2 linked regions of the Pseudosulfitobacter sp. DSM 107133 genome follow. The protein of the gene in region 2 interacts with the protein of the main gene of each other region in a pairwise test. Links are inferred from orthologs where the notes say so. Each region holds a gene or a part of one and is shown on either strand. Other genes may lie near its edges. The genes, in order: DSM107133_RS18895 and DSM107133_RS14180.

Region 1 (14,462 bases), on a different replicon or contig from region 2:
GTGCAGGCGCGATTTTTCGCGGCTCACCAACATCTCTGGATTACCCCGCCGCATTTGCGTCGGGAACGATTGTGGCAGGGGCAGGCAGTTCTGTGAATACCGGACATATCTGGGTCAACGGGCGCGCCACCTCTACAACCAGTTGGGCCTACACCACATTCTCTTATGTCGCCCGCACCGGCGATACGATTGCGCTCATGGCGGTGGGGCGGTGGTTTTAGGGCCTGTCACCCTCGTCTATATCCTTGAGCATCAGGTTTTTCCCATCCCGGCAGTAGCCGTAAGCTTCGAGAACCTCGTGGGTCAGGCTATAGGTGATCGACTTGGCGCCATCGGACAATTTCTTATATTTGGTTTCCGATTTGGTATGGATGGGTTGCCACAACTTGATGCCGCCGTGACCGATTTTGCCGACCTTATACATCTCATGCGACCGCAAAACGCCGTCGTGCCAGGCCAGCCCTAAATGACCGACAATCCGGCGCAGAGAAGTTTCGGGGGCGAGAATAAAATCTTCATATCTCACGACAGGGAAATTCGATTTCTTGTCGTGCATCATTTTGCGGGCATAGAGCGATAGGAAACCAAAAATGGTAGGCCCTTTGAGCATTGACGGCGTCATCAGCGGGTCGATCGTGCGTGACCAACGTACTTGCTGGTTCCTTTGCCGCTCGGCCTGATCTTTTGCGGGCGTATCGCGAAAGGCACTTGCAACTATCGAAAATGGGTTGCGGATCAGAACAAAACCGTTGCGTGGGTCTGGACCCATTAATATTACGTCGTCAGTTTGACAGATTTTTCCGCTGAGAAGGAGCATCTGTGCAGGAATAGTGGTTCTATTTCAAACAGATGCGCCGCCTCCTCTCGGGACATTGCTGTGCAATGCCCTGCCGGGCAATGGGCTGCGGGAAAATCCGTCAAACCCGTCACGCCGAAGGCGTGCCAATATTATTAAGCGCACCTACGGATATTATTAAGCGCTCCTACGGAGCGACGGGCGGCAATTTCACTTCATTTCAGTGGCTTGGGCCGCTTGCAAATAGAACCTACCACTGCCCGGCAGTGCATTTGCATGGCAAATGTCACGAGAGGGGATTGGCAGCACGACCCAAACCACTGAAATTTCGCGAAATTGCCGCTGACAACGTTAAATTAATGGGTCCAGACCCTAATCTGGTGGACAACTTCGATGTTCGGGTGACCATTCAAGCATCGTTGCACTCGCGTTTCACCAGACCGTGAGAAACTCGCCATGTGATAAATTTAATGTTCTGCCAGGTGGGCTTCCCCCAAGAATACGTAATTTAGATAGTGCGCGCTGTGACGCGAGGAATTGCTTGTTCAAACGCGCCGACCGGTTCAGGTCCGCGCGTAGACATCCTCGTAGCGAATGATGTCATCCTCACCCAGATAGCTGCCGGTTTGCACTTCGATCAACACCATTGGCACCTTGCCGGGGTTTTCCATGCGGTGCACGGCGCCCAGCGGGATATAGACCGACTGGTTCTCGGTCAGCAGCTTGACCTCATCATCGACCGTGACCTTGGCCGTACCGGCCACTACGATCCAGTGTTCCGAGCGGTGGTGATGGCTTTGCAGGGAGAGCGCTGCACCGGGGTTGACGTGAATGCGTTTGACCTGGAACCGTTCAGACAGGATCAGGGTTTCGAACCAGCCCCACGGGCGGTGGTCGACGGGGAATTGCACGGCCTGTTTGGCCTTGCGTTCTTTCAGCACCGACACCGCTTTCTTGACGTTCTGGCTGTCGGACATATCCGCCACCATCACCGCGTCACGCATCGCCACAGCGACCACGTTTTTCAGCCCGATGCCAACCAGCTCGATTTCGTCACTTTCCGAGCGCAGAAGGGTGTTTTCGCAATTGAACGCAGTCGTGTGCGCGGTCAGCGCGTTGCCCGCGTTGTCCTGCTCGCTTTCCTGCCATACAGCTTCCCAGCTGCCCAGATCGGACCATTTTCCGTCAAAGCGCACGACGCTGACGTTGGCGGCCTTTTCCATCACGGCATAGTCGATCGAGATGTCGGGCACCGTGGCCCAGATTTCGGGGTCGATGCGGGTAAAGGACAGATCCTGGGTGGCCGCGGTCATGGCGGCCTCGACGGCAGACAAAACATCGGGTGCATGGGCGCGAAAGGCGTCGACCATCACATCGGCGCGTACCAGAAACACACCTGCGTTCCACAGATAGCGTTTGTCGGCCAATAACGTTTCGGCTGTGGCCTGGTCCGGCTTTTCAATGAAGCGTTCCAGTTTCATCACCTGCGGGTGCGTCTCGGCACCGCTTTCCAACCAGCCAAAGCCAGTTTCGGGGCGGTCGGCGGCGATGCCAAAGGTGACAATCTGACCCTCGCGGGCGGCCGCGGCACCGGCGGTGACAGCGGCGCGAAAGGCATTTGCGTCAGCAACAGCGTGATCCGACGGCACCAGCAGCATCAACGCCTGCGGATCACTTTGTGCCAACAACACGGCAGCAGCGGCTGCGGCAGGGGCGGTATTGCGCCCTTCGGGTTCGATCAGCGTGCCCTGGGCGGTAATCCCGCATTCGTCCAGCTGTTCCCCCACAATAAAACGGAAGCTGTCGCCCGTTACCAGAATAGGATCGGCAAAGCCCTCGCCAGAGAAGCGTTTGGCCGAGGCCTGGAACAGGCTTTCATCGCCCATGATGTCTGCGAACTGTTTTGGAAAGCTTTTGCGCGACAGTGGCCAAAGGCGCGTGCCGGAGCCACCACAAAGAAGGATGGGAGTGATCATTAAATAGTCCTCATTCAACAGCGTTAATCAGTTCGTAATCTGTGGAGTAATAGGCCAACAGCTTCGCACGGATTTCCGGGGTCAGAAATGACCCTTCAGCCAGCGAAGGCAGGCTTTCGAGGGCGGCAGGCAACATATCCTGTGCACCTTCGTGGTTCGTACCGACGCCGCTACCAGAACGGTTCACAGGCGGGGCGTCAAGCGCAACGTCGGAGCGTTCTTCCAGATCCGTGACAGCGCGGGCCAGATTGTCGAAAGTGTAAAGATGGGGCCAGTCGTGATCACCAAGATACAGATGCTGGGGGCGCCAGTGCGGATCAAGCCGCTCTTGTGGCATGGCGACAACGTGATCTACAAAAGCCTGGAACGAAATGCCGCGCGCATAATCGGGTTCTGTCATTCCCTCGGCGGACTGTATCGCGCGCACCACCGGACCGGTGTGGAAGGTGACATTTGCGTGCTCTGTGCGGTTTTTCACGAATTTCTCGATATAGGCACTGAGCAGGCGCCGTGCCGGATCGCGCAGAATGGCGAACCGGAACATGTCGGGATCGGCGAGAAAGCCTTGGGCATCTTCAAGCGCGTAATCCGACAGTTGCATACCGGTTTTGACGTGGTCGGTCAGAAAATGCACACTGCGCAGAACGGTTTTCTGATGCGGATAGCCTGAAAGCTTGACCATCGCCTGTTTGAAGAAAGAACAGGCGTTCTTGCCGATGGGGCAATAGATCACCTTCTGCTTGGGTGCCACGAAATACTGCGCCTCGGGCCACCTAAGAGCGTTCTTGCGCGAGCGTGGCGACGCCCGGAACTCCTGGCTACGGTACAGGTTCGAGATCAAGGCATCGAAACTGTCAAAATTCAAAGTCGATATTTCTGCGGGAGAGCGCCCCAGAAACATTTGGTAGGCATCTATGATTGCCTCTTGGCTGACTGCTGGCATGTCGGGTGCGGTGTCCTGCGGGCTCATGTTAGGTCTGGCGTAAGTTGGGGATTGGCCCACATCTGGACCCCGTCGATTGCTAATTTCGGACGCCCCTTTTGGATGCGTACAAGGGCGGGACGTTCCATCTCCAGTCGCCATCCGGCGGCGAGAAAATGCGCGGTCAGGTGACCTTCGATCTGGCGCGAGTGTGTGCCAATGAGAATCCGTGCAACATGGCGACGGATGTCAGGGAAATTGCCCAGTACATAGTCGCGCTCGGCGCCCTGAATGTCGATATGCAACAGATCGACGCGCTGGTTCTGCGACAACTCGCTCAGCGGATAGCAGTCAAGCACCTGCACCGCCGGGTCGGCCTTGGCGCGTTCAAGTGTCGCGGCGTCGGGGTAAAATACCGCTTCGCCATTCCAGATACGTTCGTCTGCATTGGGCGCGGGGAAAAGCGCCTGACCCGTTTTCGGAGCGGCGATGCCGTGGAACAGCGTGTAATCCTGCGCATCAAAGCCGTTCAGCGCCAATGTTTCGCGCGCATTGTCCAGATGTTGCGCGTTGCCCTCGACCCCGATCAGATCAACCTTGAGACCGGCATTGCGCGCAGCAACGCCGGTGTTGGTCAGCCAGCAGGCCCAGCCACAGCCCAGTTCGATAATGCGGAACGTATCCTTTGACTGGTTCACGCAGCGCAAGGCTGCGGCCCATTCCGCAATGTCTGCGTGCCAGTTGCCCGGATCGGGTGGCCCTTCCACGGTGCCCGCCAGTTCCATCAGCCGGGACGGATGAACCTGCGGCGGTATTTGCGCGCCGATAAAATTTGTCACGACACCCGGGGTGGGCGTCAGGCCATGCCGTGCGGCCAGGTCGATTACTGCAACAGCGTCGAACGAGCTGTTATACTGATAAAGGCTCTCGATCGCCGGGCGTCTTCCTATCCCCATCTCAGCGACCCTTCAGGATCTCGCGCAGCCGTGCGCCATAGCGTTCGGCGATCGCGGTCGTCGAGAAGTTGGCCTTGATATAGTCCTGTGCCGCCTGTGCCTTGGCCGCCCGCTGTTCGGGGTTGTCATAGGCAGCGCGCAGCTGTTGGGCTGCGTGATCCACCGAAGGTTCGGCCCAGACCGATCCGCGCCGCACAAAGATGTATTCTTCCTGGCGCAGCGGCACCTCTTCATAATCGACCATCCACGCCGTTTCGTCCGAGCAGAAATCCATGTTGCCCGAATAGGCGGTGCACACCACCGGCACGCCAAGGTTCATCGCCTCGATCATGCCAAAGCCCCAGCCTTCGGATTTGTGCAGGGAGACATAGACATCCGATCCGGCCTTGAGCCGCAGAAGATCGCGGTAGGACAGGGTTTCGTTCATCACGATGATGCGCGGGTCGGTGCTGATCATGGCGTCCACCTGATCCCACAGGTTCACCTGCACCGTATCGAACACGCTGTCGCGGTTCTGGGTCTTGACCACCAGACGGGCGTTCGGCACGCCCTTGAACGCCTTTTGAAAGGCCTTGAGCACGTTGACCGGGTTCTTGCGCTGCACAAACGAAAAGCTGTCAAAGGCGACGAGGCAGACAAAATGCGAACTGTTGAACTGGAAACGCCGTTCGACAAAATCGCGGCTGTCGGCGCGTTCGATGTCGGTGTTTTCCTCGTAGCACATGCCGACATTGACCACCGGTTTGCCGTTCGCGTCTTTTTCATAGATCGTGACGCCGTATTCGGTCGACACCCAGATTTCGTCGAGCATCTCCATGCCAAGGTAATGGCAATAGGCAGGCTTATCGAGCTCCCAGAAGAAATAGCCGATGTTGTAGGCTTCGGAAAAGACATCCGGCTGATAGGCAAAGGCCAGCGGGATCGACTCGGCGTTCAGGTGGATCATGTTGATCTTGGCCGGGCCATAGTCCTCGATCATCGTGTCCGACGAAAACCCTTCGGGCGCGGGGTTGTCCAGGTCGAAATCGACACCGCGCACGTCCAGACCGGTGGCGCGCAGGATGTCGGCGGACAGGCGCGTGGCCTGACCCAGCCCCGAGGCTTTGGCCAGCGGGCCGATCAACTGCACATCGACAGTGCGCGCGTCGGGGTCCACGGGCGGCATTGCGGCCGCTTCGAACCGGTTGCCCGACTGGTCGCGGGTCATGAAGCTGTGGCTGGCCAGATCGAAATGCTTGGCACGCAGCGCCGCGGTATAGCTGTCGCGGGTGATCGTGATCGGCCCCTGCATTTCCAGCGAGTCGTCATTGTCGCGCGTTTCGTCCTGCTCGGCCTCGGGCAAGGGCAGCTTGGCGCGCAGCGCGTTGACGAAGTTTTCGAAATCAGACGGGCCACCATCCGCACCCGCCGCCAGCAGGCGGTTGATGATGTCGCGCGGGATATAGCGCAACAGGTCGGGACGTTTGGCGCCCATCACCAGCATCGACAACGCCAGCGTCTTGCGCCCTTCGGCGGTGCCGGGCTTGAGGAAATGCAGGCGCGGCGTGTCCTTGAAGAAACGTTCGGTGAAATAGCTGAGCGGATAGGCATCCGAGCGGCGCGACGGGTGTACGCCGCGCAGGAAGTCGGCGTAGCGGTCGGGCACAAGGCAATCTTCGAAATACATATGCGGCGCATCCTGATGCGCCCACCAGAACAGCGTATCCAGATAGCTGTCGCGGTCATTCAGGTTGATGTTCGCCATCATGTCGGGACGGCCCGACATGCGCCACCACATGATCCGGCTCAGCGCATAGTTCTGCCCACCCATCACCAGCGGCGCGTTCAGATAGTCCAGCACCTCGGCGCTTAGCGGAACGCGGCGCTTTTCCTGACTGCGATAGGATACCAGATACCAGTACAGAAACCGGTCTGCCGCTTCGAGACCGGGGGCCACGCGAAAGCTTTCGTCCATACGGTAGCGATAGCGCACATAGTCAAGATAGGCAGGATGGCCGGTTTCGCCCACTTCGGGGATGATCCCGTCCTTGGAAGACATCAGCTCATGTTGCTTGAAGGGCGGCTTCGTAATGGCCGGCAGCGGGGCCGTGCCCGCGCGCAGGTCTTCGGGCACATCTTCCAGAAGCAGCGCCAGTTCGGCCAGCTCGTTCGACAGGACATGGGCGCAGGCGTTCAGATCGCCCTTGTGGGGATCGGGGTCCGAGGTGTCGATGACGATCTCGACCTGCCCCAGAGTCTGTTCGTTCGACCCCATGGTGCGCACGCTGATGTGGCCGCCCGCCTTTTGGATCGTGCGGAACATCTGGTCGGTGACGGTGAATGAAAACCCGCACTCGCGTTCGCAACCGTGGGCGTCCTGCACATCGGCGCGGCTGATATCGGCATAGCCCGCAGCCAGCATTGTGTCGCCGCTGAAGACGCCCACCGCCACACGGCCCTTTTTGGTCACACGCTCGTAAGCCCATCCACGCAGGGTGCCATCGCTTTGCATACCTTCGACGTGACCGTGAAACGCGCCCTCGGCCGGGGTGGGCATCAGTCTGCGCTTGACGCGGCTGGCCTGCTTGCGTGCCATGGTCAAAAGAGGAGAACCGTTAGAGCCTGTCACGGGAAATTTCCTTCTTGAAAAAAACATCGCGGGCTTGGCCCGATCCTAAAATGCACGTCGGGCACCGCCTGAAGCGATACCCGACATCTTTGACTTTGCGATCAGCGGTGTGCGTCAAAGTCCGACTTGGCCATCATTTGTGCCAGATTTTGAATGTCGACCGAAGCTTTCCATCCCAGTTTTTCCTGGGCTTTGCTCGGATCGCCGATCAACAGGTCAACCTCTGCGGGGCGATAGAACTTTTTGTTCACTTTCATAACCAGCTTGCCGGTCTTGCGATCGGTGGCGGTTTCGTTCTCGTTCTCGCCGGACCATTCCAGATCCATTCCCAGCGCTTCGGCTGCGTAGGTGAAAAAGTCGCGGATCGTGGTGGTAACGCCTGTTGCCAACACATAATCGTCGGCTTCGTCCTGTTGCAGCATCCGCCACATGCCTTCGACATAGTCCTGGGCAAAACCCCAATCGCGTTTGGCATCCATATTGCCCAGCTCGACAGGTTGATCGCCGCCATGCGCCAGCGCCGCGAGGCCCAGCGTGATCTTGCGGGTCACGAATTCCTTGCCGCGCAGCGGGCTTTCGTGGTTGAACAAGATCCCCGACGAGGCATGCATGCCAAAGCTTTCGCGGTAGTTCATGGTGATGTAGTGGCCGTAAACCTTGGCGACACCATAAGGCGAGCGCGGGTAAAGACGTGTTGTTTCGGACTGTGGCACTTCTTGTACCAGACCAAACATTTCCGAGGTCGAAGCCTGATAGAACCGCGTTTCGGGGCGGATCGTGCGCAAGGTATCAAGGATGCGCACAACAGCCATGCCATCAACATCTGCGGTATAGACCGGCAGTTCCCAGCTGGATCCGACAAAGGACTGTGCGGCAAGGTTATAGAATTCGTCCATCTCGATGTCGCGAATAACGCGGAAGATGTTGTTATGTTCGGTCAGATCGAATTCATGCAAGTGTACATCATTAGAGACTCCCAGAATATCGAGCCGGGTGTTCTCAGGCTGCGAAATGCGGCGCACACCACCGTGAACTTCGTAACCTTTGTCCAGCAGAAGCTTGGCCAGATAGGCGCCATCCTGACCTGTAATGCCGGTGATAAATGCTTTTTTCATGAGTTGTCACTTTCCGCGTATGAAACGCCACTGTCACTACGAGGCTGACCGCTCGAACGCAACATGGAATAAGGTTGATTGGGTCCTGGGCATGAGCCGAGACCCGAGATGATTTGATTGCTTCTATCCGCTACGCCGACGCCTGCAATGATTGAATGTACACTGATCGCATCGCGCGCTTTCTTGCCGGATAAACTGTGAAAAGAGCCATGTTTTTGCCCATATTCGTCTTTTACGTCTCTGTTGGGATCGAACATATCCTGCAAATTACTCACTTTTCGCGATCTTACTTTGTCGGTTGCGGGGCCCAGCCGACAGCAATGTCGGTGTCAATCTGGTTATAGCTCCAGGCACTGCGCAGTTGCTGGCGAAAGCGGTTGGGCTTGGGCGGCAAGCGCAGCCCGTCCTTGGGTGTAACGGGGCAGGGCGAGGGGGCCAGCACATCACGCCAGAAGTCGGGACAGATCACCGCATCGTCGATCGTGACCCCGCGCTGGCCAACCGTGAAGCGCTGGGGCGTATATTCGGGCAACAGATAGTGTCCCTTTTTGCCAAAATAGCGCGCTTCCAGCACACAGCTTGACGACAGCGCCGCGACGCCGGTCAGATTGTCATGAGAAATCAACCGATAAAAGTTGTCTTCGGTGACTTGCGTTCCGGGCATGATTTTCAGCAACTGCGCGCGCGTTTCGGGCTGGGGTTCCAGCGGGTGTTCCTTGATCAGCAGGTGATCATAGTCTTTGGCCACAGTCTTGAGAACGTCCAGATGGTCGAGCACGGTTGCGAATTTTCCGTTCTCGATCACAACTTTGTCGAATTGGGTCTGCAAGATCACCAGCAGGCTGTTGGGGCGCGGCGGTTTTGGATTTACCTTGGCCACATTGGACGACAGCACGCCAGCATACAGGCGGATGAAATCCTCATTGACCGCATGGGGCTGCAAGGCTTCGGTGATCGGGGTGCTGTTCGAGCTTAATTCGAACAGCAGATCATCCATGAACCGCACAGGCGCGAGGGAGCAATCGACAAAGCCGATATCGTGGCGGTCCAGAAAGGCCACCAAAAACGGCGGTAGTTCAAAGCCGACGACAAAGCTGCCCTCGAAATACCGCAGCATCAGATCCTCGACCGGTTGCGGCAATTCTTTTGCGTCAAAGATGCGCGGCCAGTCTTTGATGCCAGGTGTCAGGCCCATCATGCGATAGATTGCTTCGACCGTGCCCGCATCCAGAACAGATCCGTTGACCCAGTTGTTGTCCCAATGCACGATGCCAGATGGCAGGCCCGTGGCCATCTCCAGCGGGGTTTTGAGCAACTTGTAAAGCCACATGATGTTTTCATGCTGCGTCGGTCGCAAACCAGCCACCGAAGGGCGCATGAAGTCACCCGAAAACACGATCCGCCGCGCCGTGACTTCGGGCATGGGGGTTGGAGTGCTGCTGGCTGCTTTCTTGCCTAAACGGATCATGAGGCGCGAAGCTCCTGACGGTGGGATATTTGGGCACGCATCAACCGCTCGAATGTCGGCAGCCAACTGTCGCTGTCCTCAGCGGTTATCCGCGCCAGCATGTCCTGCGACAGCGCCTGACGGCGGGCAGGATCATCAAGCAGCGTACCGATACGTTGGGCAAAGGTGTATTTGTCATTGATAATCAGTTCGGCGGGCAGCAGGTGCGACAATCCGCGCGCGCCTTCGTCCGATGTGAGCACCGGCACACCATAGGCCATCGCCTCGAGTGTCTTGGTCTTGATCCCACCACCCGCATAGGTCGGGTTCAGCGCCAGATCCACCGCGCGGTAGATCCACCCCAGATCCTCGACGTTTTGGTGGTGTACCAGCTTCACGTTCGGCGGGCAGCTGTCGGGAATAGTGACATTGCCCACCACATGCAGCGTAAGCTGGCGACCCACCAGCGGCAGCACCTGTTCCAGCAAATAGGCCAATGTCAGGTCGTTGATATCGCTTTTCGCGGCGATAAACATAACTTCGCTGGCCTGTTCGCGGATCGAATAAAGTGGTTTCGCAGGCAGCCGGAACGGCGCGGTCACAACGGGCGTGGTCGTGATCGCGGCGAATTCGATCTGGTCCTCGTCCGACAAGGCCAGCGCGATGTCGTATTCATCAAGCTTTGCCCCTTCTTCCTCTGGTGTCATGGGAAAGGTAGGGGTCAGCCCATGGCGCGCAAAAGAGCGGGTGCGTTGGGACTGGCAGTCGTGGGTGTCAACGATGCGCAGCACGTCGCCTGCAATGTTTTGCACCATCCAGTCGCGGTTGAAATAGGGGGTCAGTACCGCGTCATAGCCGCCGGTTTCCACCAATCGCTTGATGCCTTTGACCGTGACCTGTCGATCCGGGCGCACCCCTGCAATTTGCCAGTCAGGCGTTTCTTCATGTACCTGCTTAAGCGCGCTGCGGTCGATCAGACGATAGGGCGCCTGCGCCATCTGGGCGTTGTAGCGTTCCGGCATGGTCACAGATGCAATGACACTGAGATCGCAGACCTTCGCCAATGACCGGCACAGGCTTTCCATGCGCACGGCCGTGCCGACACGTCCCTCCCAAAAGGGAAAATCACACAACGCCGCAACTTTCATGCGGCGGCGTCCACTATGCTGGTAAGGGTAAAGCCTTGGATGTTTGCCCCAAGCAGACGGCTGTCTACCTCGTTGGGCGTCCTGAAGGATTCCAAATGGAATTCCACCGGCAGATAATTGGCTGACTTCACATCTTGAGCTGACAGGTCAAGTACCGCTTCAAACCGAGCGATTGTTCCTCTTTCCGTCACTTCGATTTCGGCCATTTTCCCCGCCGAGGAAATGGTGAGACCATCAAGCTGTTCTTCGTGCATCACATAGCCATTGATGGTCAGCTTTTGCGCGCCCTGACCCAGATGCGGCACACAGGCCAGAGATGTCGCACCCGGACGCATCCAGCGGTGACAGATATTGTCTGACATTTCCATCGAGTACCAGCCATCGGCTAGAATTTCGGGACCGAAGCTGAATGTCTTGCTGCGCGAACCAAGCCCGCTGACACGCTCTCCGTAGGCCGAAATGACCATCGGATCTTCATAGATGCTGGCCGGATCGCGGGGATTGCGATTTTCCAGCTCCAGACGCATCAGATAGACCTGCGCCTGAAGCTGAGAAATCCGCGTGTTGACCAACGCATAGGCCTGTGTCGGAGTCAGCTCTCCACTGATGGTATTTGCCTCTTCAAAAACCGAGGCGATATGGGCAGGCAGATTGCTCAGCGCTTCCATGTCGACCTTGCTGCTGATCTGGCCGTGGTTGCGGTCGATCTGCATCAGCAAACTGACCTGCTCGGCGATCTCGGCGGTGGTTTTTTCCGTCATATGAAAAGGCTCCTTTGCCTGTGGGTTAGTAAGAGCAAGAGGGGAGAGTCAAGCCTCGGACTACCCGTTCAGGTTTATGGATTCCTGGCCTTTGGTCAGGTCGTCGATCTCGCGCAACTGGCCGATCAGCTGGGCCATTTTTGTCACCGGGATCATGTTGGGGCCGTCGCTGGGTGCATTGTCGGGGTCTTCGTGTGTCTCGATGAAAAGCGCCGAAACACCAACCGCAACAGCCGCACGCGCCAGCACAGGCGCGAATTCGCGTTGGCCGCCGGATGTGGTGCCCTGACCGCCTGGTTGCTGTACCGAATGGGTGGCATCAAAGACCACCGGATAGCCCGTAGCAGCCATGGTCGGCAGGCCACGGAAATCACTGACCAGCGTGTTATATCCAAACGAGGTACCACGGTCGCACAGCATGATTTTTTCATTGCCGGTCGAGGCGATTTTCTCGGCCACGTTGCCCATGTCCCAGGGTGCCAGAAACTGGCCCTTTTTGACGTTGATCGCGCAGCCGGTCTGGCCGGCGGCCAGCAACAGATCGGTCTGGCGGCACAAAAAGGCGGGGATCTGGATCACGTCCACCACTTCGCCCGCAGGGGCGCATTGGGCGGCGTCGTGCACATCTGTCAGGATCGGACAGCCGAATTCGTCACGGATTTTCGACAGGATGGTCAGACCCTCGTCCATGCCCAGACCGCGCTGGGTGCTGATCGAAGACCGGTTTGCCTTGTCGTAGCTGGCCTTGAAGATAAAGCGCGTGCCGGTGGCGGCGCAGGCTTCGGCGATCTTTTCGGCCATCATGCGCGCGTGATCCAGCGATTCCAACTGGCAGGGGCCGGTGATCAGCGCAAAGGGGTTCTTGGCGCCGATAGCGATGTCGCCGACATTTACGATACGGGGTTCGGTCATTGCATTGCCTCCAGGGCTTTTTCAATACGGGGGACGTCGGTAGGATTGTTCAGCTCCCAGAACACGCGGCCGCGCGCGTCGACTTCGACGCAGCGCACAGGGATGCCCGCGTGCAGGAACCGAAGCTGTTCGAGCCCTTCGAGGGTCTCGAGCTGGCAGACGGGGGTGGCCACATAGGCAGCCAACGCTTCGGGGCGATAGGCATAGACGCCGACGTGGTGAAACACGGGGATCGGATCGGGCAGCTTGCCGGGATCTATGTAGGGCAGGACTTCCTTGGAAAAATACAGCGCGTTCATCGCCCCATCAAAGACGGCGGTGGTGCCGCCGACCCGGCCGTGCGCGCGGTCTTCCTTGAAGGCGTCATAGGTGTCGCGGTCGCAGCGCAGAACCGGGGTTGCCATGCCAACACCGGCATCCTCTTTCATTGCACCAATCAGCGCCTCGACAAACCACGGCGGGGTCAACGGCGCATCGCCTTGAAAGTTGACGATCAAATCGGCGTCGATGCCGGAATTCTTCATCGCATCCGCACAGCGCGCGGTGCCGTTTTCGCAGGCTTCACTGGTCATTACGACCTCGGCCCCAAACCCGCGCGCGGCCTCGGCAATACGGTCGTCATCGGTGGCGACATAAACGGCGTCAACGCCTTTGATCGCACAGGCGGCTTCCCAGCTCATCTGGATCAGCGTCTTTTGCGTGCCGTCCTTCTGACGCAGCGTGGCCAGTGGTTTGGCCGGATAGCGTGTCGAGGCATAGCGTGCGGGAATGAAAATGACGGTCTTCATAGAATCTCCAGTGTCGGACTGAGCGTGTCCGGGGCAGCGGTAATGGGGGTTCGGTTTAAATTCTAGTCAAAAGAGCAATTGGTGAACAGCCTGTGGCGGACCCAAGCGGCCCGTGGTTTTGGGCCTTAGCACGGGACCGTTCCAAATGCCACAACACAGGCCCGAGGCGGATCCGCCCCGTACCCGAATGCCTTTTGACGTGGCCGACCTCATGGGATCAGGCAACACCCGCACGCAGCAGATCGTGGATATGCAGGACACCCAACGGACGACGCTGTGCATCAGCAACCAGAAGCACGTTGATCTTGCGTTCGTTCAGAATGGCCAGCGCTTCGGGTGCAAGGCACTCGGGCGCTACGGTCAAGGGATCGGGGTTGGCAATCTCGGCGGCCGTGCGGTCCATCAGCCCCACCATATTGCGCCGCAAGTCGCCATCTGTGATGACCCCGGTCAGAGCGCCGTCTTTCACCAGAACGCCGATGCCGAACCCTTTTGAGGTCATGGCCATCAGAACATCCTGCATCGGTGCATCTTCCTGCAAAACGGGGATTTCATCACCGCCATGCATCAGTTCGGCCACCGTGCGCATCTGTGCACCGAGTTTCCCGCCGGGATGGTAGATTCCGAAATCTTCAGGTGCGAAATTGCGCTGCTCCATCAACGCCACGGCCAGCGCATCGCCAATCGCCAGTGTCAGCGTGGTCGAGGTGGTGGGGGCCATGCCGATCGAACAAGCCTCGGGCAGCTTGGGCAATGTCAAACGATAATCCGCTGCCTGCATCAAAGTGCTGTCGGGGTTCGATGAAATCCCGATCATCGGGATCGAAAACCGCTGCGTGTGGTAAACCATGTCGCGCAGCTCGGCGGTTTCGCCGGAATTCGAGATCAGAACACAGGCATCGTCGCGCCCAACCATGCCCAGATCGCCGTGGCTGGCTTCGGCACAGTGGACGAAATACGATGGTGTACCTGTTGAGGCGAGGGTGGCCGCAATCTTGCGCCCGATGTGTCCCGATTTGCCGATGCCAGAAAT
Region 2 (14,310 bases):
GGAATGCAATGATCTCGTCCGATCCCGCACCGCAGATAATCCGCTCGGCGTCCACGCCATGCACCTGCGCCAGAGCGGCGCGCAACGACGCGTGGTCCGTCGACGGGTAGCGGTGCAGCTGGTGTGCCGTGCGGCGAAACGCTTCCATAGCCTTGTCAGAGGGGCCAAGCGGGTTTTCGTTCGACGACAGTTTCACCGCGTTTTCGACGCCCGCCACATGGCTGGTGCCACCCACATAGGGGTCGATTGTCATAATGCCGGGTTGTGGCGCAATGGCTTGGGTCATGGGTTGGCTCCTTCGCGGCTTGTTTTAGCGGGGCATACGCGCCTGCGCCATGCTCTTTTGGTCATGCAGTGTTTTGCGTGCCCAGCGTGACAATCCCACCGCATTGCGCGGCATATCGTTCCGCTGGACAGTGATCGCCCTGCCCGCCCCAAACGCAAAAAGGCCGCGCTCGGTGCGCGGCCTTTCGTAAGCTGTGGAACAGATCGGGTTGATCAGTTCTTGGCGTAGAATTCGACCACGAGGTTCGGTTCCATGATCACCGGATAAGGCACATCGCCAAATGCAGGCGTGCGCACGAATGTGGCGGTCAGTTTCGAATGGTCGACGTCCATATAGTCGGGCACGTCACGCTCGGGCAGCTGTGTGGCTTCCAGGATGGCGGCCATCTGCTTGGAACGGTCACGCACTTCGATCACGTCGCCTTCTTTGACGCGGTAGGACGGGATGTTCACTTTCTTGCCGTTCACACGGACGTGGCCGTGGTTCACGAACTGACGGGCCGCAAACACGGTCGCCACGAATTTCGCGCGGTAGACAACGGCGTCCAGGCGACGCTCGAGCAGGCCGATCAGGTTTTCACCGGTGTCGCCTTTGACACGCTCGGCTTCGGCATAGATGCGGCGGAATTGTTTTTCGGTCAGGTCGCCGTAGTAGCCTTTCAGCTTCTGCTTGGCGCGCAGCTGCAGACCGAAGTCCGACAGTTTGCCCTTGCGGCGCTGGCCGTGCTGGCCGGGGCCATATTCACGACGGTTGACCGGCGATTTGGCGCGGCCCCAGATGTTTTCGCCCATACGGCGGTCGATTTTGTACTTGGCAGACGTGCGTTTGGTCACGGCTGGTCTCCTTTATTTAGGTTCATAAAGGGCGTTGTCCTCTGGCTTGCACCCGACAGGCATCCCCTTGCAGGGGCCACCAACACCAATGAAGGGGCGCTTATACGCCCGCTTGGACCAGAGTCAACGGGCTTTCCACGGGTTTTCGCGGCCCATTTGCGCAACCGCATCGTGGCGGTGGCACGTGGTCAGATGATCGTTGACCAGACCACAGGCCTCCATCCATGCATAAACGATTGTGGGACCGCAGAATTTGAAACCGTCTTTCTTCATCTGCTTGGAGATTCGCACGCTGAGGTCGGTGCTGGGTGGCACCTGGGACTGGGCCGTATATTTTGGCTGCAAGGGTGCGAAATCGACAGTGCGCCACATGTAGGTGTCAAAGCCTTCCCGGTCCTCGATTGCGCACCACGCGCGGGCATTTGAAATGGTCGCGGTGATCTTGCCGCGATGGCGGATAATACCCGCATCCTGCACCAGCCGATCCACCTCGTCATCGCCCCATGTGGCGATGTCGCGCGGGTTGAAACCGCGAAAGGCCGCACGGAAATTTTCCCGCTTTTTCAGAATGGTAATCCATGACAGGCCCGCCTGAAACCCGTCAAGGATCAGCTTCTCCCACAGCGCGCGGCTGTCGTATTCGGGCACGCCCCATTCGGTATCGTGATAGGTGCGATAGATCGGTTCGGACCCTGCCCAATTGCAGCGGCTGATCCCGTCATCGCCCGTGATTTCCCCGCACATCGGCCATCTCCGCCAATTTGGCTAGAATTAGAATATTAAGCCGTTGTTAGAGAATATGGCGACAAAGTGGAAGCCGAACACGCGAGTCAGGAGAAGATCGTGAACCTGAAGAAACGCCGCATTGCCGATATCCCGCCCGGGGCTGAAAACCCGTTAACCTTTGCGGTGTCGCGCCGTGACGGGTCGGTGATGGACATGGTGGCCGATGCCATCCGTCACAAGCAAACATTGCTGGCATTTCAACCCGTGGTTCTGTCGGGTGATCCGTCGCGCATCGGCTTTCACGAGGCATTGATCCGCATCACCGATGAAACCGGACGGGTCATTCCCGCACGCGACTTTATGCATGTGGTTGAAGCCACCGAAATGGGCCGCGAAATCGACGTTCTGGCCTTGCAGATGGGGCTGCGCGCCCTGCACGAAACGCCACAATTGCGGCTGTCGATCAATATGTCGGCCCGTTCGATCGGATATGCAAAATGGACCCGCACGCTGCAACGCTGGCTGGATCGCAACCCCACCATTGCCGAGCGGCTGATCCTTGAGATCACCGAAGGGTCGGCCATGACGGTGCCGGAACTGGTCATCGACTTTATGGACCGCTGGCAGGTACGCGGCATTTGTTTCGCGCTGGATGATTTCGGATCGGGCCAGACGGCCTTGCGCTATTTCAAAGACTTCTTCTTTGACATCCTCAAGATCGACGGCCAGTTCGTCTCGGGCATTGCACAGGATACCGACAATCAGGCGCTGGTGCGGTCCATGGTGTCGATTGCACAGCATTTCGACATGATGACAGTTGCGGAATTCGTCGAAACCGAAGTGGACGCGCAGGTTTTGACCAAACTTGGCGTGAACTGCTTGCAAGGCTATCTTTACGGTGCGCCCACCACCCTGCCCGATTGGAAATCCAAGCCGGTTGTCCGTGCCGTTGGCTGAAACGCCCGGTCCGCTGCCCGTTCCCGCGGGCTGTCGTCAATTGGCCATCCGTTTACGTTGTGACACAGGATCGAATGGTTTATCCATTCTCTTAAGTCGAGGGGCCCGGACGCGGCATGTTGCCTGGTCTGACAATATGTCCCTCGTCAAACAACAAGAGGATGCATTCCATGACCAACGTCGTCATCGCCTCTGCCGCACGCACCGCCGTCGGCAGTTTTTCCGGTTCTTTCGCCGGCACACCCGCACATGATCTGGGCGCCGCTGTACTTGAGGCGATTGTCGCACGCGCCGGTATCGACAAGGCCGAGGTGAGCGAGACCATTTTGGGCCAGGTTCTGACCGCTGCCCAGGGGCAGAACCCTGCCCGTCAGGCACATATCAATGCCGGCCTGCCGATTGAAAGCGCAGCGTGGAGCATCAACCAGGTGTGCGGTTCGGGTCTGCGCGCCGTCGCCCTTGCCGCCCAGCATATCCAGTTGGGAGACGCTGACATCGTGGCCGCGGGCGGTCAGGAAAACATGTCGATGAGCCCCCATGCCGCGAATCTGCGCGCAGGCCACAAGATGGGCGACATGCAGTATATCGACACGATGATCCGCGACGGTCTGTGGGATGCGTTCAACGGCTACCACATGGGTCAAACAGCCGAAAATGTTGCGGAAAAATGGCAAATCGGCCGTGAACAGCAAGATGAATTCGCCGTCGCTTCGCAGAACAAGGCCGAAGCCGCCCAAAAGGCCGGCAAGTTTCAGGACGAAATTGTTGCCTTTACCGTGAAAGGCCGCAAAGCCGATACCGTGGTAGACAGCGATGAATACATCCGCCACGGTGCCACGCTGGAGGCGATGCAAAAACTGCGCCCCGCTTTCACCAGGGACGGGTCGGTCACAGCGGCCAACGCGTCCGGCCTGAACGACGGTGCTGCCGGCGCGCTGCTGATGACAGCGGACAATGCCGAAAAACGCGGGATCGAACCGCTGGCGCGAATCGTTTCCTATGCAACAGTCGGTCTTGACCCGTCGATCATGGGCGCGGGCCCGATCTTTGCCTCGCGCAAGGCCCTGGAAAAAGCCGGCTGGCGCGCCGAAGACCTGGACCTGGTCGAAGCCAACGAAGCCTTTGCCGCCCAGGCCTGTGCGGTGAACAAGGACATGGGCTGGGATCCGTCCATCGTGAACGTCAACGGCGGCGCGATTGCCATCGGCCACCCAATCGGCGCCTCGGGTGCGCGGATCTTGAACACGCTGGTGTTTGAAATGAAACGCCGTGGCGCCAAAAAAGGCCTTGCGACATTGTGCATTGGCGGCGGCATGGGCGTTGCCATGTGTCTTGAGCGCCCCTAATTTCCGTCAGGCCGCGCAATATAGTTGCGGGCGCATGACGGAATGAGTAACAAGATTTCGCGGCATATCATGTGTCGCGAAATCCAAAGGTTGCTTCGTGCCGATAAAAACAGCTTTTTCAAACCGGTTAACCACGTCTGCCACCCGCAGCGTGACAACGGTGCACCCTTTGCGACCAACATCCGCGCAATGCGCACAAATCCCCTCTTACGCCCACGTTTCGTGTAACACTGGCTGTGACAAAACCTTGTCATATTTGGTGCAGTAAATGCATGGACGACCGAGGCGGATACACGCATTAATAGAATAAAGATCAATTGGAGGAGAATACCATGGCCAGAGTTGCACTTGTTACCGGGGGATCGCGCGGAATCGGCGCGGCCATTTCGCAAGCCCTGAAAGACGCAGGATACAGCGTCGCCGCGACATATGCCGGCAACGACGAAGCCGCCGCGAAATTCACCGATGAAACCGGCATCAAGACCTACAAATGGAACGTTGCCGACTACGACGAAAGCAAGGCAGGCATCGCCCAAGTCGAAGCCGACCTTGGCCCCGTCGACGTCGTGGTGGCCAACGCAGGCATCACCCGCGACGCGCCCTTCCACAAAATGACCCCCGAACAGTGGCATCAGGTTGTCGACACCAACCTGACCGGCGTGTTCAACACCGTGCACCCCGTCTGGCCGGGCATGCGCGAACGCAAATTCGGCCGCGTGATCGTCATCAGCTCGATCAACGGGCAAAAGGGCCAATTCGCACAAGTGAACTATGCCGCGACCAAAGCGGGCGATCTTGGCATCGTCAAATCGCTGGCTCAGGAAGGCGCGCGCGCAGGTATCACCGCCAACGCCATCTGCCCCGGCTACATCGGCACCGATATGGTCATGGCCGTGCCGGAAAAGGTGCGCGAATCGATCATCGCGCAGATCCCGACAGGCCGCCTGGGCGAACCGGAAGAAATCGCACGTTGCGTTGTGTTTCTGGCTTCGGACGATTCGGGCTTTATCAACGGCTCGACGATCTCGGCCAACGGCGGCCAGTTTTTCGTCTGACGCCATCAAATCTCTTTGCAAGCGGCGCGCCCATCTGGCGCGCCGTTTCTGTTTTTGCCTTTTGGAAAAAGATTGTCCCAACCACTAGACGACCGGTCTATTAGCGCCTATCTGAGGGATATGACACAGCCAACCAAATCAGAACAGACCCGCCAGCAGATCCTGACCAAGGGACGAGAGCTGGTTTTGCGCGGCGGTTTTAGCGGCGTGGGGCTTTCGCAGATCCTTGCCGCCAGTGGTATCCCAAAAGGGTCGTTCTACTATTACTTCTCGTCCAAAGAAGTCTTTGGCTGCGCCCTGCTTCAGGACTATGTCGACGACTATCTGGCCCGTTTCGACGCATTGGCCGACGGCCCGGGAACCGCAGGCGACAAGCTGCACAGGTTCTGGTCGGCATGGCTGGATCACAGCGGCACCTGCGGCATCGCGTCGGGCTGCCTGGTTGTCAAACTGGCGGCCGAAGTCGCCGATCTGTCCAACGACATGCGCGTCATACTGGATGCAGGCGTTGACCAGCTGACCGCACGCATTGCCGATCTGTTGCGCGCCGGGGCCATTGACGGCTCGGTGCGCGCACTGCCCGACCCCGACGCCTCAGCCCGCATTCTGTATGCAACTTGGCTGGGGGCCGCGATCTTGTCCAAGCTGTCGCAAAACGACAGTGCCTTGCGCGGCGCGCTTGACGACACCGCACGCCGCCTTTCACCAGAACACACTGAAAACTAAGGAATACATCATGAAATCTGCCATTCACGACACTTTTGGCGAACCCGTCGACGTACTGGAAACCAAAATCATTGACACCCCCGAGCCCGCCGCTGGCGAAGTGCGCGTCAAGATGCTGCTGTCACCGATCCACAACCATGATCTTTGGACGATCCGTGGCAACTATGGCTATAAACCCGAGCTGCCGGGCGCGATTGGCGGATCCGAAGCGATGGGCACCATTGACGCCGTTGGTGCGGGGGTCGACTCTTCCGTGATCGGTCAAAGGGTAAGCATCGCAGGCGTGCACGGCACATGGGCGGAGTATTTCATCGCCCCCGCAACCGGCGTTCTGCCGCTGCCGGATGCGATCTCTGACGCCATGGGTGCGCAGTTGATCGCCATGCCGTTCAGCGCGATTTCGCTGTTGGAAATGTTGCAGGCAAAACAGGGCGACTGGATCATCCAGACCGCGGCCAATGGGGCTGTCGGCAAAATCATGGCGGTTCTGGCCAAATCGCGCGGCATCCATCTGCTGAATCTGGTGCGGCGTGACGCTGCGGTGGCCGAACTGACTGAACTGGGCATCGACAACGTGCTGTCCACGTCGGACGCCGACTGGAAAAGCAAGGCCCAGGCGCTGATCGGCAAAACGGGCGCCGTGTCGGCCATCGATTCGGTTGGGGGTGACCTAGCACAGGACCTGACCGATCTGCTGGGCGCCAATGGTGAGTTGGTCGTGTTCGGCACGGCCACAGGCGCACCGTTGCCTTTGTCCTCGGGCACGCTGATCATGAAACAGATCACGGTCAAAGGGTTCTGGGGCTCAAAGGTCAGCAGCGATATGGACCCGGCCCAGCGTGTCCGGCTGATCACCGAACTGGTGACGCTTGCCGCCAAAGGTGAACTGACGCTGGAAGATGGCGGCGTTTATGGTCTGGATCACCTGTCTGAGGCAATGACCGCAGCGCTGACGCCAGGCCGCGCGGGCAAGGTGATGCTGCGGCCCTGACCCCGCCTTTCACATAGAAAAAGGGGCGGCCAACTTGGGACCGCCCCTTTTTATTCCGTAAGATCCGTGTGCACCCGGATCAGCGGAAAACCGTTTTGGCCTGACTTAGCGGGCCGATTTTGCGCCGAAAATCCATGCCATAGCATCCTGAACGAACTGCCCGCGAGCGACATGGGCCGAACCGATGGCGGTGCGTGCGGCGGGGTTTGTGGTGGCTTCGAACATTGTGATCTCCTTGGTGGCCATTGACTGGGAGGGGTCTGGCTGTGGTGTCTGTGATTGGGGCGTTGTCTTGCACTTAACATGAACTTGTGCGCACCCTATGACAAACGAGAGTTTTGACCACTTCAGATAAGTATAATTGAACTGACATGCCTGACCGCCTGCCCCCGCTTACTGCATTGCGCGCCTTTGATGCCGCCGCACGCCATATGTCGTTCGCCAAGGCGGCGGATGAACTGCACGTCACGCCTGCGGCGTTAAGCTATCAGATCAAATCGCTCGAAGCGCATCTGGGCGCACCGCTGTTCCGCCGCTTGAACCGCGCTGTCGAGTTGACCGAAGCAGGCCACACGCTGGCCCCCGGCGCACAGGACGGCTTCCAGACGCTGGCAGCTGCATGGCGCGCCGCTGAACGCTTGCAGGATAACGTGACCCTGACCGTCACCGCAGGTCCGGCCTTTACCGCCAAATGGCTGGCGCCGCGTCTGTATGAATTTGCCCAGGCCCATCCCGAGATCGAATTGCGGTTTTCAGCCTCGCTCAGGATGATGGACTTTGCCCGTGACGCGGTCGATGTGGCCATTCGCTTTGGCTATGGCCCCGATCCGGGGCTATATGCCTTGCCGCTGGCAGATGAATGGATGTGTCCGGTCATGACCCCCGAAATGGCGGCGCAATACCCGACCCCCGAAAGCCTGATGCAGGCCAGCCTGATCTGGGACGAAAGCGTTAATTTTTTGGATCCGCCCTGTGACTGGGCAACGTGGTTCCGCGCGATGGGCATCGACCATGCGCCCAGCCACGGCCCACGTTTTTCCCAGGCAGATCATGCTGTTGATGCAGCTCTCGCCGGCGTAGGTGTGGCGCTGGGACGCCGTGCATTGGTGATCAAGGATCTGGCCGATGGCCGTCTGGTCGCGCCATTTAAGGTTGCCCTGGGCACAACCGCGCGGTTCCGGTTCTTGTGCCCGCTCGGAGCCGAGAACCGCCCGCAGGTCGCAGCATTCCGCGACTGGATTCTGGCAGAAATTGAAAAAACCGCCCATGTGACCGACGCATTGCGGATCGTTCAGGCGGCTGATCTTTCGTAACCGACCGGCGGCGCCGTCATCACGGCGCACGCCAGCTTGGCTAAAACGCGGTCAGACTGACAAACGCGTGATTTCTTCTTTTAGACGGAGTTTTTGCTTTTTCAGCTCGGCCACTTTTAACGTGTCCGCTCCCGGCGCGCGCAGTTCCTTTTCCACCGCGTTACTCAGGGTCTCGTGCTTTTTCTTCAACTCGTTGAGATGTGCGCTCAAGCTCATGCAATCCTCCATTTGTTCAAGTACAAGGCGAGCAAACCATGATTTTACAATTCTGTCACGCTGCATGCGCATCATAGATATGTGATCTACAACCCGATGGCTAAAATTCCAGCGCGGCCCCATCGCGCAGAACCGCTTTTATTTCAGTCGTATAGCTTTCTGCATCGCGCAAATGGCTTTCGCCGCGGTGCAGAAGGCGTGGAAAATGCAAGCGAAATTCCGCGCGCCCGCCTTTGCGTGCGCGGATAATGCACAGTTCCGGGGCGCGACCGGGGCGTGCTGAAAAAGGCAGCACTTCGACACTGCCCATCACCGGGCGAATGCCTGCCAGAATATCGGGCAGACGCGCCATGCGGTGAATAAAATGGGCGAATCCGCGATAGCGCAGGCGTTTGGCGGCGACCTGAACCCAGTCTTCCAGCGCCGTGTCCTCGCCCAATGCGCCCTCGCGACCCACATAGGGCGAGGGGCGGCTGGCACTGCGGTCAAAAAAGGGCGGGTTGGCAATCACATGGTCAAAGCTGCGTTCATTCAGGGGGACCGGCAATTGGGTCAGGTCGGCACAGGTGACGTCCAGCCCGTTGCGGCGGGCCAGATCCGCATAAAAGGGCTGGCGCTCGACTCCGTGCAACTCCAGCCCCGGCACCCGCGCGCCCAGACACAGGGCCGCCGCGCCTGCGCCGCAGCCCAGATCCAGCACCGATTGTCCCGCCTGCGCGGGAACGCTGGCAGCCAGCAGCACCGGATCCAATCCCGCGCGATACCCGGTGCGCGGTTGCCACAGCATCACCTGCCCGCCCAAAAAGGCGTCTTGGGTCAGATCGCTCTCCGCGCTCACCGGCCCAGCGGAATGTCGTTGTCGCGCATGACCCGTGTGGCGGCGACATGGTCATCAGAGCGCACCATCAGGCGGCGCGGGAAAATCCCGATCCCGCCTTCAAGCACGCTCATGTTTACGTCCAATTCAAAGCAGTCTATATCCTCGCCCGACAGTAGGGCCGAGGCAAAGGCGATGATCGTCGGGTCGTTGCTGCGCAAAAGTTCTTTCATGATCACGGATGTAAGAGAAGGCAGGCCTCAATGTACAGGGGCCAATGGGGGCAAGATGGACAGCAGCACAACGATGTTGAAACCGCATGACCGGCTGGCCGCCCGGCTGGCCGACGACATGGACGCCGTAAACACACTGATCCGCACCAAGATGGCCTCGGAACATGCGCCGCGCATTCCCGAAGTGACCGCGCATCTGGTGGGGGCGGGCGGCAAGCGTTTGCGCCCCATGCTGACACTCGCGTCGGCGCATTTGTGCGGATATACGGGGCCTTATCACGTTCATCTGGCCGCCACGGTCGAATTTATCCACACCGCCACGCTGTTGCACGACGATGTGGTGGACGAAAGCGAACAGCGCCGTGGCCGCCCCACCGCCAACCTGCTGTGGGACAACACCTCCAGCGTTCTGGTCGGGGATTACCTGTTCGCCCGCTCCTTCCAGTTGATGACCGAATGCGGTTCGATGGAGGTGATGCGCATCCTGTCCAACGCTGCCGCCACCATCGCCGAGGGCGAGGTGCTGCAACTGACCGCCGCACAGGATCTGGCAACGGACGAAGCTGTCTATCTGCAAGTTGTGCGCGGCAAGACCGCAGCGCTGTTTTCGGCCGCCATGGAAGTGGGTGGTGTCATTGCCGATGCCGATGCCGCAACGGTCAAGGCGCTGTATGATTACGGCGATGCGTTGGGGGTAGCGTTCCAGATTGTTGATGACCTGCTGGACTATCAGGGACAGTCCACAGCCACGGGCAAGAACATTGGTGACGACTTCCGCGAACGCAAGCTGACCCTGCCGGTGATCAAGGCCGTGGCCAAGGCAAATGCCGACGAACGGGCATTCTGGGTGCGCACCATCGAAAAGGGCAAACAAGGCGACGGTGATCTGGATCACGCGCTGGCGCTGCTGAACAAACACGGCACTTTGGCCGAAACCCGTGAGGACGCGCTGCATTGGGCCAACCGTGCCAAAGCGGCGCTGGCCCCCCTGCCCGATCACGACATCAAGGACATGCTGGTCGATCTGGCCGACTTTGTGGTCGACCGGATCAGCTGACCGCTTGCGGTTCGGCGGCGGTCTTCATTGACCCCATCCGCCCTGCGCGCACCCACCAGCCGGGCTGTGCCGCTGCCAGCATTGCCGCGCCGTCAGATGCCGCACCGGCGCTGGCGAAAACCCCGAAACAGGTCGCACCCGAGCCGGACATACGCGCCAGCAGGCAGCCACGCAGCGCCGCCAGTGCTTGACGGGTTTGCGCGATCTGCGGTGCGATGGCCTCGGCGGGTGCCTGTAGATCGTTGCGCTGCGTGGCCAGCCAGCGGCACAAGGCGGCTGCATCTGCGAAATCTGGCAGTGCGGCAGGCATCGGCGCATTGTCCTTTTGTATCAGCGCTTTGAATATCTGCGGCGTTGACACGGCGACCCGCGGATTGGCCAGCACCACATGCACCTCCGGCAGGCCTTCCAGCGGTGTCACCACATCCCCGATGCCTTGCATCCGCGCGGTTTGCGCAGGCACGCAGACCGGAATATCGGCGCCCAGCGCCAGCAGGTCCGAGGCATCACCGCCCTGCCCCGCCATGCGGCACAGACCGCGCCAGACCGCCGCCGCATCGGCAGAGCCGCCGCCGATCCCCGACGCGACCGGCAGGTCCTTGGTCAGTGTCAGCGCCACAGCGATATCGGGAAACAGCCGCGCGACGCGCAGCACAAGATTGTCCTCGCCTGCCGGAACCTGCGCCCCTTCGGCCCCGTCCACATCCAATGACACCGCGGTCGCGGGACGCAGGTGCACTTCGTCGCCCACATCGGCAAAGACCACCAGCGAATCCAGCAGATGATAGCCATCTGCGCGCCGTCCCGTCACATGCAGGGTCAGGTTGATCTTGGCAGGGGCAAAGACCCGCAAATCCGCCATCCCGACAGGCTCAGCGATCTGCCATCATCTTCAGGGGCGGCGCGCCTTCTTCGGCCAGCACCTTGTCCAGCCCGATCTCGATCTTGCGGCGCATCCTGTCGGGATCGGCCTCGCCGTCGGTCTCTTTGGGATCGACAAAGGACAGCGCCCGCCGCCACTGGAACCGCGCTTCACGCTTGCGCCCCACGGCCCACAGTGTGTCGCCCAGATGGTCGTTGACCACCGCATCGACCGGCTCAAGCTGCGCGGCGCGTTCCATGTGCACCACCGCCTCGTCATAACGGCCCAGACGGTAGAGAACCCAGCCGAGGCTGTCGATGATATAGCCGCTGTCAGGGCTGGCTGCGACGGCCTGTTCGATCATTTCCAGCGCTTCGTCCAGATTGACCTGCTGTTCGACCATCGAATAACCCAGATAGTTCAGCACCTGCGGCTGGCCGGGATTCAGGGCCAGCGCATGCCGGAAATCGGCTTCGGCTTCGGGCCACTGGTCCAGCCGTTCGTGGGCGATGGCACGGGCATACAGCAGGAACCACTGTGCACGCGCACCTTCGGTGGTCAGGTCAAGCGCGCGGTCATAGGCGCTGATCGCGGCGGCGAATTCGTCTTGCTGGCGCAGCACGTCGCCCAGCGTCGAATACACCACAGGCAGATCGGGATACTGGCGCGCCAGTTGCTCCAGCACTTCGATGGCGGCATCGGGCTTGCCCGCCTTGCGCAATGCTGCGGCACGGCCCAGTTCGGCGGCGTGAAAGGCCGGATCACTTGCGGGCACTTCCTTGTAAACAGCGATCGCCAGATCATGTTGATCCAGCTCTTCCAGCAGCTCCGCGTTCAACAGCAGCGCATCGACATGGCCGGGCCGCAGGTAGCGGGCCAGACGGCCGTAAAGCAACGTATAATCTGCAGCAGCCTCGCTGCGCAGTGCTCCGGCAAGCGAATAGAACACTTCGGCCAGACCATCCCGCGCCGAGGTGACATGGGTAAAGGGCAGCTTTTCGCCGGCCTCAAGCGCGGTGATGACACGCTCCAGCTCGGGGTCCAATGCGCCGCCAAATGCCTCTTGCAGGCTGGTGACCGCATCTGCATTGCGGTCCATCTGGCTCAGCACTTCGGCGCGCGCCATCGCACCGCGACGGGTGCGCACCATCGTGCCGCTGTCGGTGCCCGAAAAAATCTCTTCGGCGGCGGCATAATCGCCCTGCAACGCCAGCGCCATCGCCTTGTGATACAGCGCGAAACCTTTCAGTCCCTGTTCGCGCGACACGGCATCGAACCCGTCAAGGGCGGCTTTCATGTCCCCCTCGCCGACATGGGCCCAGGCCACCAACAGCCCATCCACCAGCGGCCCGATGCCCTGGTTTGCCATGTCCCGATTCAGCAGCCCTGCAAAATCTTTGCGTTGTGCCATATCGGCTATCACGGCCATATGCGCCGCCTGACTGCGCAGGCCCGCCGCTTCCATTTCCTGGGCAATCGGCAAGGCATGTGGAACGTCGCCCAGCAGCAAATGCGCCAGTGTCGCGTCTTCCATCAGCTCGGGATTGTCCGCGTCATGGCGCAACGCCACATCGTAATACCTGGCCGCAGTCTCGAAGGCGTTGGTATAAGACGCCTGCCGCGCCGCCAGATAGGGCCCCGCCACATCCTGTGCCGCCAAAGGCCCCGCCAGTGTCCAGATCAAGGCCGTGGCCACGGTGCTTTTCAGAATGGAACGGATCACGCGACTGCCTCGTCTAATTTCGTTGGCAATAAGGCTAGCACGTCTGCACGCGGGCGCAATGGGCCTGCGAATACCACACCCAACAAAGCCGTGAGGTCTGGCAGCAACTTGCCCAGATAGCCGCTTTTTGCATCCCGCACGCACATAGGGCTTGTCAAAACGGGCTGGATGTCAATAGTTAGCCAAATGGCTAAGTATGATTCTCAACTCGATCACATCTTTGCGGCTTTGGCCGATCCGACGCGACGCGCCATCATCGACCGTTTGTCGCGCGGCACGGCCACCACCAGTGAACTTGCGGCCCCGCATGACATGGCGTTGCCGACGTTGCTGGCGCATCTGGCCAAGCTGGAATCCGCAGGGCTGATCACCTCGACCAAGGTCGGGCGCGTGCGCACCTATGCGCGGTCCGACACCGCCTTTGTCCCGGTTCAGGACTGGCTTGGCCATCAATCCGACCTCTGGACCCGGCGTCTGGATCAACTCGACACATATGCAAAACAACTCGCCAAGGAGCGCGCCAATGAAACTTGACCCCACGACCGACCTGACCTTTACCCGCAAGATCGACGTTGCGCCTGCCCTGCTGTGGGAATGCTGGACAACGCCAGAGCACGTCAAAGCGTTCTTTGTTCCCAGGCCGCACGCTGTTACCGATTGCGAAATCGACCTGCGCGTGGGCGGGCGGTTCAACACCAGCTTCAAGGTTGATGGCAACACCATGGCCAACACAGGTGTTTATCTTGAGGTCATCCCCCAGCGCAAACTGGTGTTCACCGATGCCTATAGCGAAGGCTGGAAACCCAGCGCCGATCCGTTCATGACCGCCATTGTCGAATTTGAAGACGATGGTGCGGGCGGCACAATCTATACTGCCACAGCGCGACACCGCTCTGTCGAGGCGCGCAAATCGCATGAGGATATGGGGTTCTTTGACGGCTGGGGCACCGTGGCCGACCAGCTTGCGGCCTACGCCAAAACCCTGTGAACGCAAAAAGGCGGGCCAACGCCCGCCTTTTCACACAACGCCATAGGCGCATTACATATTCGGATAGTTCGGCCCGTCGCCGCCCTGCGGCGTGGTCCAGTTGATGTTCTGGCTGGGATCCTTGATGTCGCAGGTCTTGCAGTGCACGCAGTTCTGGAAGTTGATGACAAAGCGCGGGTCC

What was found.
Region 1: the proteins of DSM107133_RS14180 (region 2) and DSM107133_RS18895 interact in binary tests that used the Escherichia coli proteins (3 or more experiments, as listed by UniProt). The link is inferred for Pseudosulfitobacter sp. DSM 107133 from one-to-one orthologs.

What each region holds. Positions count from the first base shown.
Region 1 is NZ_CP085155.1:216,149-230,610, forward strand. What follows is about bases 11,534-14,462. They hold DSM107133_RS18895 (manno-octulosonate cytidylyltransferase), read right to left. Parts: upstream 13,430-14,462; coding sequence 12,638-13,429; downstream 11,534-12,637. Other genes in these bases: DSM107133_RS18885 (hypothetical protein), read right to left, coding at 11,534-11,729; kdsA (3-deoxy-8-phosphooctulonate synthase), read right to left, coding at 11,790-12,641; DSM107133_RS18900 (KpsF/GutQ family sugar-phosphate isomerase), read right to left, coding at 13,647-14,462. Outside these bases: DSM107133_RS18840 (DUF2793 domain-containing protein), read left to right, coding at 1-221; DSM107133_RS18845 (sulfotransferase domain-containing protein), read right to left, coding at 218-817; DSM107133_RS18850 (mannose-1-phosphate guanylyltransferase/mannose-6-phosphate isomerase), read right to left, coding at 1,360-2,772; DSM107133_RS18855 (sulfotransferase family 2 domain-containing protein), read right to left, coding at 2,783-3,742; DSM107133_RS18860 (FkbM family methyltransferase), read right to left, coding at 3,739-4,650; DSM107133_RS18865 (glycosyltransferase), read right to left, coding at 4,652-7,225; gmd (GDP-mannose 4,6-dehydratase), read right to left, coding at 7,360-8,373; DSM107133_RS18875 (hypothetical protein), read right to left, coding at 8,660-9,796; DSM107133_RS18880 (glycosyltransferase), read right to left, coding at 9,838-10,968; more of DSM107133_RS18885, read right to left, coding at 10,965-11,533. UniProt on the Escherichia coli protein: Activates KDO (a required 8-carbon sugar) for incorporation into bacterial lipopolysaccharide in Gram-negative bacteria.
Region 2 is NZ_CP085154.1:2,871,021-2,885,330, forward strand. Bases 4,350-7,126 are described here. They hold DSM107133_RS14180 (TetR/AcrR family transcriptional regulator), read left to right. Parts: upstream 4,350-5,323; coding sequence 5,324-5,929; downstream 5,930-7,126. Other genes in these bases: phbB (acetoacetyl-CoA reductase), read left to right, coding at 4,481-5,203; DSM107133_RS14185 (zinc-binding dehydrogenase), read left to right, coding at 5,940-6,920. In the rest of the region: hisC (histidinol-phosphate transaminase), read right to left, coding at 1-286; rpsD (30S ribosomal protein S4), read right to left, coding at 499-1,119; DSM107133_RS14160 (DNA-3-methyladenine glycosylase I), read right to left, coding at 1,243-1,863; DSM107133_RS14165 (EAL domain-containing protein), read left to right, coding at 1,960-2,802; DSM107133_RS14170 (acetyl-CoA C-acetyltransferase), read left to right, coding at 2,973-4,148; DSM107133_RS14190 (transcriptional regulator GcvA), read left to right, coding at 7,292-8,233; DSM107133_RS14195 (DUF465 domain-containing protein), read right to left, coding at 8,285-8,449; DSM107133_RS14200 (methyltransferase), read right to left, coding at 8,550-9,236; DSM107133_RS14205 (DUF2007 domain-containing protein), read right to left, coding at 9,284-9,499; DSM107133_RS14210 (polyprenyl synthetase family protein), read left to right, coding at 9,555-10,556; DSM107133_RS14215 (4-(cytidine 5'-diphospho)-2-C-methyl-D-erythritol kinase), read right to left, coding at 10,549-11,418; DSM107133_RS14220 (tetratricopeptide repeat protein), read right to left, coding at 11,429-13,141; DSM107133_RS14225 (metalloregulator ArsR/SmtB family transcription factor), read left to right, coding at 13,328-13,675; DSM107133_RS14230 (SRPBCC family protein), read left to right, coding at 13,665-14,129; DSM107133_RS14235 (electron transfer flavoprotein-ubiquinone oxidoreductase), read right to left, coding at 14,181-14,310. UniProt on the Escherichia coli protein: Involved in response to both electrophiles and reactive chlorine species (RCS). Represses the transcription of the nemRA-gloA operon by binding to the NemR box.